2 linked regions of the [Eubacterium] eligens ATCC 27750 genome follow. Each later gene encodes a partner of the first gene's protein in a complex. Links are inferred from orthologs where the notes say so. Each region holds a gene or a part of one and is shown on either strand. Other genes may lie near its edges.

Evidence for each region. The genes of interacting proteins can lie anywhere in the genome.
Region 2: the proteins of groL (region 1) and metK are in contact, whole or in part, in a cryo-EM structure (PDB 8P4O), measured with the Escherichia coli proteins. The link is inferred for [Eubacterium] eligens ATCC 27750 from one-to-one orthologs.

The regions. Positions count from the first base shown.
Region 1 is NC_012778.1:522,624-527,818, reverse strand. Bases 6-2,977 are described here. They hold groL (chaperonin GroEL), read right to left. Parts: upstream 2,319-2,977; coding sequence 693-2,318; downstream 6-692. Other genes in these bases: EUBELI_RS02500 (DNA-3-methyladenine glycosylase family protein), read right to left, coding at 2,859-2,977; EUBELI_RS02505 (co-chaperone GroES), read right to left, coding at 2,390-2,677; EUBELI_RS13535 (DUF6106 family protein), read right to left, coding at 106-612. In the rest of the region: more of EUBELI_RS02500, read right to left, coding at 2,978-3,722; EUBELI_RS02495 (transglutaminase domain-containing protein), read left to right, coding at 3,814-4,896; EUBELI_RS02490 (DUF6062 family protein), read right to left, coding at 4,954-5,195.
Region 2 is NC_012778.1:198,820-202,793, forward strand. Bases 1-2,862 are described here. They hold metK (methionine adenosyltransferase), read right to left. Parts: upstream 2,092-2,862; coding sequence 910-2,091; downstream 1-909. Other genes in these bases: EUBELI_RS00840 (MATE family efflux transporter), read left to right, coding at 1-603; EUBELI_RS00850 (HD-GYP domain-containing protein), read left to right, coding at 2,498-2,862. Outside these bases: more of EUBELI_RS00850, read left to right, coding at 2,863-3,598; sporulation transcriptional regulator SpoIIID, read right to left, coding at 3,608-3,865; EUBELI_RS00860 (YoaK family protein), read right to left, coding at 3,960-3,974. UniProt on the Escherichia coli protein: Catalyzes the formation of S-adenosylmethionine (AdoMet) from methionine and ATP.

The sequences.
Region 1 (5,195 bases):
AAATAAATTAATCCGGATGTTTCTACAAGTATCTGACAGCTTAGTCAGTTTATAAATATGTTACAAGAGAATATAACAAAACTGCCGCTAAAAGTCAAACATTTTTTATAAATGTGCAACTCCGTTACCAACAGCACTTACAATTGCTTCTTTCATTGAATCATCCGGAAGCATAAACAGTCTTATCATCTCGTTACTGTCATTGTCATATGTGTATATTACAATATCTTCAGGGTCATCTACTCCTGACGAACAATTATATGTTCTTAACTGCTGTCTGGCTTTGCCTAAAGCTTCCTGACTATTTACCTTAGCCACAAGAACTGCTCTTGTAAGGTCAAAACTGCCGACATTCTTTCTTACTGATTTAGCCATAATTTTATCTATAGTCAGGCTTCCATCAACATATGAATATTCATATTCAGCATTATAATACTCGAATACAAACACCGTGAAAAATATAAATATAACCAGTACAATAACACCTAACCAGCCTGTCTGCACAATTGTTGTCGCTGCTAGCAGACATGCAATCACAAGTATTATTCTGTAAAAAATTGAAATCTTAGGAGCGGTAACTTTAACAATCTGCTCTACTGTTCCTTCTATCATAATTCAATAACCTTTCTTTAAAGCAATATGCCCGGCGGGAATTTACCCACCGGGCTCTATGTTTTAGTTATATTGTGGAATTACATCATTCCGCCCATGCCTGCACCGCCTGCTGGCATTGCTGGAGCGTCTTCCTTAATATTAGCAACAACTGACTCTGTTGTAAGAAGTGTTGAAGCAACGCTTGTAGCATTCTGTAATGCACTTCTTGTAACCTTAGCCGGGTCAAGGATACCAGCGTCAATCATGTTGACATACTCTTCCTTGTATGCATCAAATCCTGTACCAACTTCTGACTCTCTTACCTTATTGATGATAACAGCGCCTTCAAGACCAGCATTGTATGCAATGTGGAATAATGGAGCTTCAAGTGCTTTTAAGATAATCTGGGCACCAATCTTCTCATCCCCACTGAGTGTCTTAACAAGCTCTGCAACCTTCTTAGAAGCATGGATATAAGCAGAACCACCACCTGATACTACACCTTCTTCAACAGCAGCTCTTGTTGCATTAAGAGCATCTTCCATACGAAGCTTAGCTTCCTTCATCTCTGTCTCTGTTGCAGCACCAACTCTGATAACAGCTACACCACCTGCAAGCTTTGCAAGTCTTTCCTGTAACTTCTCTTTATCAAATTCAGAAGTTGTCTCCTCAAGCTGTGCCTTAATCTGTGCAACTCTTGCATCAATATCTTCCTTAGCACCTTCGCCATCAACGATAACTGTGTTCTCTTTCTGAACCTTAACAGACTTAGCTCTACCAAGCATATCCATTGTTGTATCCTTAAGCTCAAGTCCAAGTTCCTCAGAAATAACCTGACCACCTGTAAGAATTGCGATATCCTTAAGCATTTCCTTACGTCTGTCACCATATCCAGGAGCCTTGACAGCTACAACATTGAATGTTCCTCTTAACTTATTAACGATAAGTGTTGTAAGAGCCTCGCCCTCAACATCTTCTGCAATAATAAGAAGCTTGGCACCACTCTGAACAATCTGCTCAAGAACTGGTAAAATTTCCTGAATATTAGAAATCTTCTTATCTGTAATAAGGATATATGGATTATCAAGAACTGCTTCCATCTTATCCATATCTGTAGCCATATATGCTGAAATGTATCCTCTATCGAACTGCATACCTTCTACAAGGTCAAGCTCTGTCTTCATTGTCTTAGATTCCTCGATTGTGATAACGCCATCGTTAGAAACCTTCTCCATAGCATCAGCTACCATCTGTCCAACTTCCTCATCACCTGCTGAAATAGCTGCAACCTTGGCAATCTGATCCTTGCCTGTTACCTTCTCGCTCATACCTGCAATAGCTTCAACAGCACAATCAGTAGCCTTCTTCATTCCCTTTCTTAATACGATTGGGTTAGCACCTGCTGCAAGGTTCTTCATACCTTCATTAATCATAGCCTGTGCAAGAACAGTAGCTGTTGTTGTACCATCACCTGCAACATCATTAGTCTTGGCTGCTACTTCCTTAACAAGCTGTGCACCCATATTCTCGAATGCATCTTCAAGTTCAATATCCTTAGCAATAGTAACACCATCGTTAGTGATAAGTGGTGCACCATATGACTTATCAAGAACAACATTACGACCCTTAGGTCCGATAGTTACTCTTACTGTATTAGCTAACTTATTAACACCTTCCTCTAAAGCCTTTCTAGCTTCAATTCCGTACTTGATTTCCTTTGCCATAATAATAGCCTCCTAAATAAATATACTTCTTATATGTTCATACCGCCCTCATCTGCAACTGACATTGTCAATTATTCAATGATAGCAAGAATATCAGACTGCTTTACAATGATGAGATTCTCATCTTCATCAAGTTTAACCTCTGTTCCAGAATACTTAGAATAGATAACCTTATCACCAGGCTTAACCTGCATAACAACTTCCTTACCATCAACAACTCCGCCAGGACCTACAGCAATAACTTCTGCCTGCTGTGGCTTTTCCTTAGCCTGTCCAGGAAGTACGATTCCTGATTTAGTAGTCTCCTCTGCAACTAATGCTTTAATAACAACTCTGTCTCCTAATGGTACTAATTTCATTATATATTCCTCCATTCCGCTGTCTCCACATAAGAGTGAACCCTTCATGGCAGCATTCATATTTCTGTTAGCACTCATTCTTTTCGAGTGCTAACCACTGCACATAATGTAACACTTCATGCTTTTATTTGTCAACAGCTAATTCAAATATATTATATTTTTTAGATTTTATTAATAATTATTATTTAACACCCATTTTTATTGATTTTCCATAATAAAACAGATACTGCTGTGCAAATCCCCCCAGTTCCCCAAACTGTTCCTTTGCAAAAGCAGCAATCTTATCCTTTGGAGTGTCCACACCGTCAAAATACATTGTCTCCATAATTCTTTTAATCCACACATCAACAGGAAATGCTTCTTTCTTTCCAAGTCCGAAAAGGCTTACGCAGTTGGCAACCTTCTCTCCAACACCTTTTATTGTCATAAGTTCCTTAATGCACGAATCATAATCCATGCTCTTAAGTTCATTTATATCAAACTGGCCTGCCATATTCCTTCTTATTGCATCCATAATATATGGCGCACGGAATCCTGTCTTTAACTCTTTAAAGTCCTCTTCACTTGCATTGGCAAGCTGTTCAAGTGTTGGAAATGTATACATATCCGCTCCACCATATGTTCCCTTATATGTACCAAACTTTGCAGATATATCAGCTACTATCTTCTTAATATGAGGTATCTGCTTATTCTGCGATATAATGAATGATATAAGTGTTTCAAAAAAATCCTGATTAAGAATCCTCACTCCCCACATGCTTTCAATTGCATCCTTTAACTTATCATCTTTTTCCAGCAGCTTTTTCTTAATTGCTGAATAATCCCTGTCCATATCGAAATAATCTTTCCATACATTTACATATTCATCTTTGTCTGTATCATAAAATGTAACGGTATCAGCCTCCTGTGAAACATGTAATACATACCCCTTTGCCGTCAGTACATAATCCTCTTCATCGAGCTTTACAAAATGAAAACACTGTCCACATTCCAATGTCTGTGCCAGATCGAAATCACATACATTTTTTAATTTATAATCTGCCATAATTATCCTCCATATTTCTTATCATTTTGCTTTACATTTATAACAACCCCGTTATACAATTATATATAATTTAATCAATAGGAGACAACACATGAAATTCAGAAAATATTGGGCGTCTCTTTTAGCCGGAGCAATATTAACAGCATCTCTTTACGGATGCAGTATACCTTTTACCAATAACAATACCTCTGATACTTCTTCAGAAATTTCATATATACCATTTGATAATAAAGCAGCTACAACCGAAGATATAATTCAGTTTATAATACAATCCATGGAAAATAACAATAATGAATGTGATATTTTTGTTGCCGATGACAAGCTTATTGATGCCAATGAGTGGCTGACAAGAATTAGCGGCATAGAACAGATAAAGTGTGAATACCGCAGAATTAAAGATGGTTACAATATGGTGATAACTTATGACTGCTGGGATAATTATGCAATAATGAAAGCATATAATTCAGACAATACATCCCAGCTTAACGAACGCCAGCTTGAACTTTATAACAAATATATTGAAATCCTTTCAGAAGTTACTTCACCACATAAAAGCGATTATGAAAATGAACTTGCAATACATGATTATCTTGTATCACATATAACATATATTGATAATGGCGGTTCAACCTTTAATGCTTATGACGCTCTTATTAACGGTGAGGCTGTATGTAGCGGATACACAGAAAGTTTCAAGACTTTTATGGATATGCTCGGTATTGAGAATTACACATTATCAGGTACAGCGGGCAGCCAGCAGCATATCTGGAATGTAGTTAAACTTGGGAACGACTGGTATCAGGTTGATGTCACATGGGATGACCCTGTTGGTTCAACATCAGAGTATATCGACCACGGATATTTTAATATAACAGATGCCGATATGGCAATTGACCACACATGGAATTCCGCTGTAAATGCAGCCAACCCTGCTAACGGATACATATACACATATCCTGTTCAGTCAAAGCTTCAGGTCATTAATACACAGAACGAATTCGATAATTACATATTGCGTTGCATAAGAAACCGGACCAGACATATAGAATTTACAACAACAGCTGACCTTGATATCAAATCAGCAGTATCTAATGCTGGAATCCAGTTATCCTATGCCTACAAAACCACTAACAGAACCAATTACACATTATATACAGTTACTTTCACATTCTAAAAACAGGTCACTTGTTATATATGCCTTTATCAGGCTTTATAAACAAGTGACCATTTGTTATCTGTTATTCTTTTTCCCCGGTTCATCTGCTATATATGAACCATCCTTTATCATAGCTCTTACCAGTGAATCTTTCGCATTCTTCCATGGCTCATCAATATATTTGTGGTCAAATTTATTAATAAACCATTCCACATCATCTCTTACCCGCTTCATATTCTCAATATAGAGACTGTTAGTTATCTTAATAAATTCATCTAACATATCCCCCTTTAAAGAATTAGCTGCCTGCTCAAGCA
Region 2 (3,974 bases), 330 kb from region 1 along the record:
CCTGTTACATTTGAAAATGTAGTTATGTTCGGGGCGATGATTACAATTACAAGAATTGTTGCACCATTAGGAGTTGTGGCTGTGGCTGCCAACTCATTTGCAATAACTGCAGAAAGCCTGTGCTATATGCCTGCTTATGGAATTGAGGAGGCTGCAACAGCACTTGTTGGACAGAGTATCGGTGCAGGCAGAGGAAAGCTTGCGTTGTCTTTTGGAAGAATTTCAGTTGCCTTCGGAATGGGAATAATGGCATTCACCGGACTTCTGATGTTTATATTTGCACCATTTATGATTGGAATTCTTACACCTGATCCGGCAGTAAGAGAGCTTGGTGTAACTATACTTAGAATTGAAGCATTTGCAGAGCCACTGTATGGCGCATCAATTGTAGTAACTGGTGTGCTTCGTGGGGCAGGAGATACTCTTGTTTCAAGCCTTATGAATTTCTTCAGCCTGTGGGCTATTCGTGTCGTCCTTTCATTCCTGCTTGTCGGCAGATATGGACTTGTTGGTGTGTGGATTGCGATGGCTGCAGAGCTTTGCTTCAGGGGCGCAATATTCCTTGTGCGCATGGAGCGGAAGAAGTGGCTGAAGAAGGTGTGAAAATAGAGTTGTTATTACTTGCATAAATAAAATATGCATGATATAATTCAATTGAAAAAGGTGCTGCCGTGAAGCAAGACGGCTGCTCTGAAATAATGGTTTACAAAAAGTAATCGTCATTCCAGTGCCAATGGGACGATTACTTTTTTGCTTTATGTATGTCTTTTCCGAGAAGATATTTATATATAATTAAATAAAATATATTTTTAAAATATTAAGACAAATTAAAATAACAGACACATATAGATGTATGTGGGGTGCCCATCAATGAAAACTATATGTGTCTGTTATTCTATTTAAATATCATTAACCAAGATACTTAGCAAGTACATCAACCTTGTCAAGCTTCTCCCAAGGGAGATTAAGATCTGTGCGTCCAAAGTGACCATAAGCAGCTGTCTGCTTATAGATAGGTCTTCTTAAGTCGAGCATCTTAATGATTCCGTTAGGTCTTAAATCGAAGTTCTCACGGATGATTTCAACGATTTTTTCTTCATCAAGCTTTCCTGTACCAAATGTATCAACCATGATAGATGTTGGTCTTGCGACACCGATTGCATATGAAAGCTGGATTTCACATCTGTCAGCAAGTCCGGCAGCAACAATATTCTTTGCAACATATCTTGCAGCGTATGCAGCAGAACGGTCAACCTTAGTGCAGTCTTTACCAGAGAAAGCACCACCACCATGTCTTGCGGCACCACCGTAAGTATCAACGATAATCTTACGACCAGTAAGACCTGAATCTCCGTTAGGACCGCCAATTACAAAACGGCCTGTAGGATTGATGTATATCTTAGTATCAGCGTCAATCATAGCTGGGTCAACGATAGCGTCAATAACATATTTCTTAATATCCTCATGAATCTGTTCCTGAGATACTTCTGGAGCATGCTGTGATGAAACAACGATAGCATCAAGTCTTATTGGCTTTTTGTTTTCATCGTATTCAACTGTTACCTGAGTCTTTCCGTCTGGTCTTAAGTAAGAAAGAGTTCCATCCTTGCGAACCTTTGTAAGCTGCTTAGAAAGCTTCTGTGCAAGTGCAGAAGAGTAAGGCATGAATTCAGGAGTTTCGTTAGTTGCGTAACCAAACATCATACCCTGGTCGCCGGCGCCACCCTCTGAATCATCAATTTCGCCGTCTTTGGCTTCAAGAGCCTTATCAACACCCATAGCAATATCAGCTGACTGCTTGTCTAATGCAACCATAACAGCACAGGTATTACCATCAAATCCCTTATCAGAGCTGTCATAACCAATATCTGTAACTGTTTTTCTTACAATAGAAGGAATGTCTATGTTAGCCTTAGTTGTAACCTCGCCCATTACCATAATAAAACCTGTGTTAGTAAGAGTTTCGCAGGCTACTCTTGAGTATGGATCCTGCTCATAGAGAGCATCTAATACTGCATCTGAAATCTGGTCGCAGATCTTATCTGGATGTCCTTCTGTTACTGATTCTGAAGTAAATAATCTTTTTTCCATGTTATCTCCTTTTTGTTTTATCGTGAATATGTCTATCCCATACCTTATCGTGTCTATTCTCATCGCTACTCGCGCTCGTAGCTCAGACGCCAGAATTACATTGCTATCGCTACTCGCACAAAAAAAGGTCCCCGACAAGGGACCCGATAGACTGTATCGAAATCCTCTTATTGTTCGACTAATATCGCTCAGGTTGGCACCTTCCTCAAAAGGGGTTGCCGGGTTTCATAGATCCTATGTATCTCCACCGCTCTTAATAAGGGATATAAAATATTCAATTAATATTACCGCATAAGATACTACACAATATTTAAACATTCGTCAAGAGTAATTTGACATTTTCTATATGGAAATTTATAATTAATTCATATTTAGCGTACAGATGTAAAGCACAAGGGGAAGAGTGATGAGTGAAAAAATAATTTTTATATTTGATGCGAAAGAGGGAGACCAATTATCTGAAGATGTGAATACACCAGATGGAAAGATTCTTGTAAAAAAAGGTACAATACTTGATTATGATATAATTGCAAATATTTCTAATCATCATATTCTGGAAGTCAGGATATATGATAATGATGAATTAGAGGATAATCAATCAGGGATAGACTCCAAGAGAAATACAGAGAATGAAAAATATTTTGACAAAATCAGAAAGAGCAGACAGTTCAAGAAGTTTAAAAAGACTTACGATGAGAATATAATTGATATCAAGGATGGACTTAATGAGGTAGTAACCAATAATAGTCCTATTGATACTGATAAGCTGATTGAAGGAACACAGCAGATTCTTTCTGAGAATAATAACAGTTTACAGCTTTTTGATATGCTTCACAGCATGAGACAGTTTGATGACCTTACATATGTTCATTGCGTGAATGTAGCATTGATATCGTCTATTATTGGGCAGTGGCTTAAGTATAGTAAGGAAGATATAAGGATTCTTATTATATGTGGATTGTTGCATGATATCGGAAAGTTAATGATTCCTAATGAGATTCTTACAAAGCCGGGCAGACTTACAGAGGATGAATATAAAATCATGAAGCAGCATGTTAATCTTGGCTATGAGAAGTTAAAGAACCAGAATATTGATATGCGTATTAAGGAGGCATGCCTGCTCCATCATGAAAAATGTGATGGAACAGGATATCCATTTGGCTTGAAGAGCGAGAGTATTCCGGTTTCTGCAAAGATTATTGCGATAGCAGATGTATATGATGCCATGACTGCTGCCAGAGTGTATAGAGGTGCATTGTGTCCGTTTGAGGTTATAGAAACAATGCATTGTGATGCATTCACCAAGTTTGATCCTAAATATATTCTGCCATTTCTTAAAAATGTTGCATCATCATATATTCACAATGATGTAAGACTATCAGATGGAAGAACAGGAAAGGTTATACTTATTAATGATAATGCGTTAAGCCAGCCTGTTGTACAATGTGGTGACACGTTTGTTGACTTATCAAAGGAACATGGACTTAAAGTGTCATCAATATTGTAATATTTTAAATTATCTGGCACATGCGTGGAGGTATTTTTCTTTAGTAGCCATACCTCCGCGGATGTGTCTTTCTTGTTTATTGACATCAAGAACCTTTCTGGCTTCTTTGGCTAGTTCAGGATTGATTTCCATAAGTCGTGCAGTTACATCTTTATGTGCAGTGCTTTTGCTTACATTAAATACTTTGGCTGTCTGTCTTACAGTGGCTTTATGCTCAATTATGTAATATGCCAGCTGGGTGGCACGTTCTTCTATATAGTCTCGCATGTCGGGACTCCGGAAGTTTCATTTATACAATCTATGCCACGGATTGGGGTTTTATGTTAGAATGTGTTATGACTATGATAAGGAATCATTTACATTATATTTTTAATTT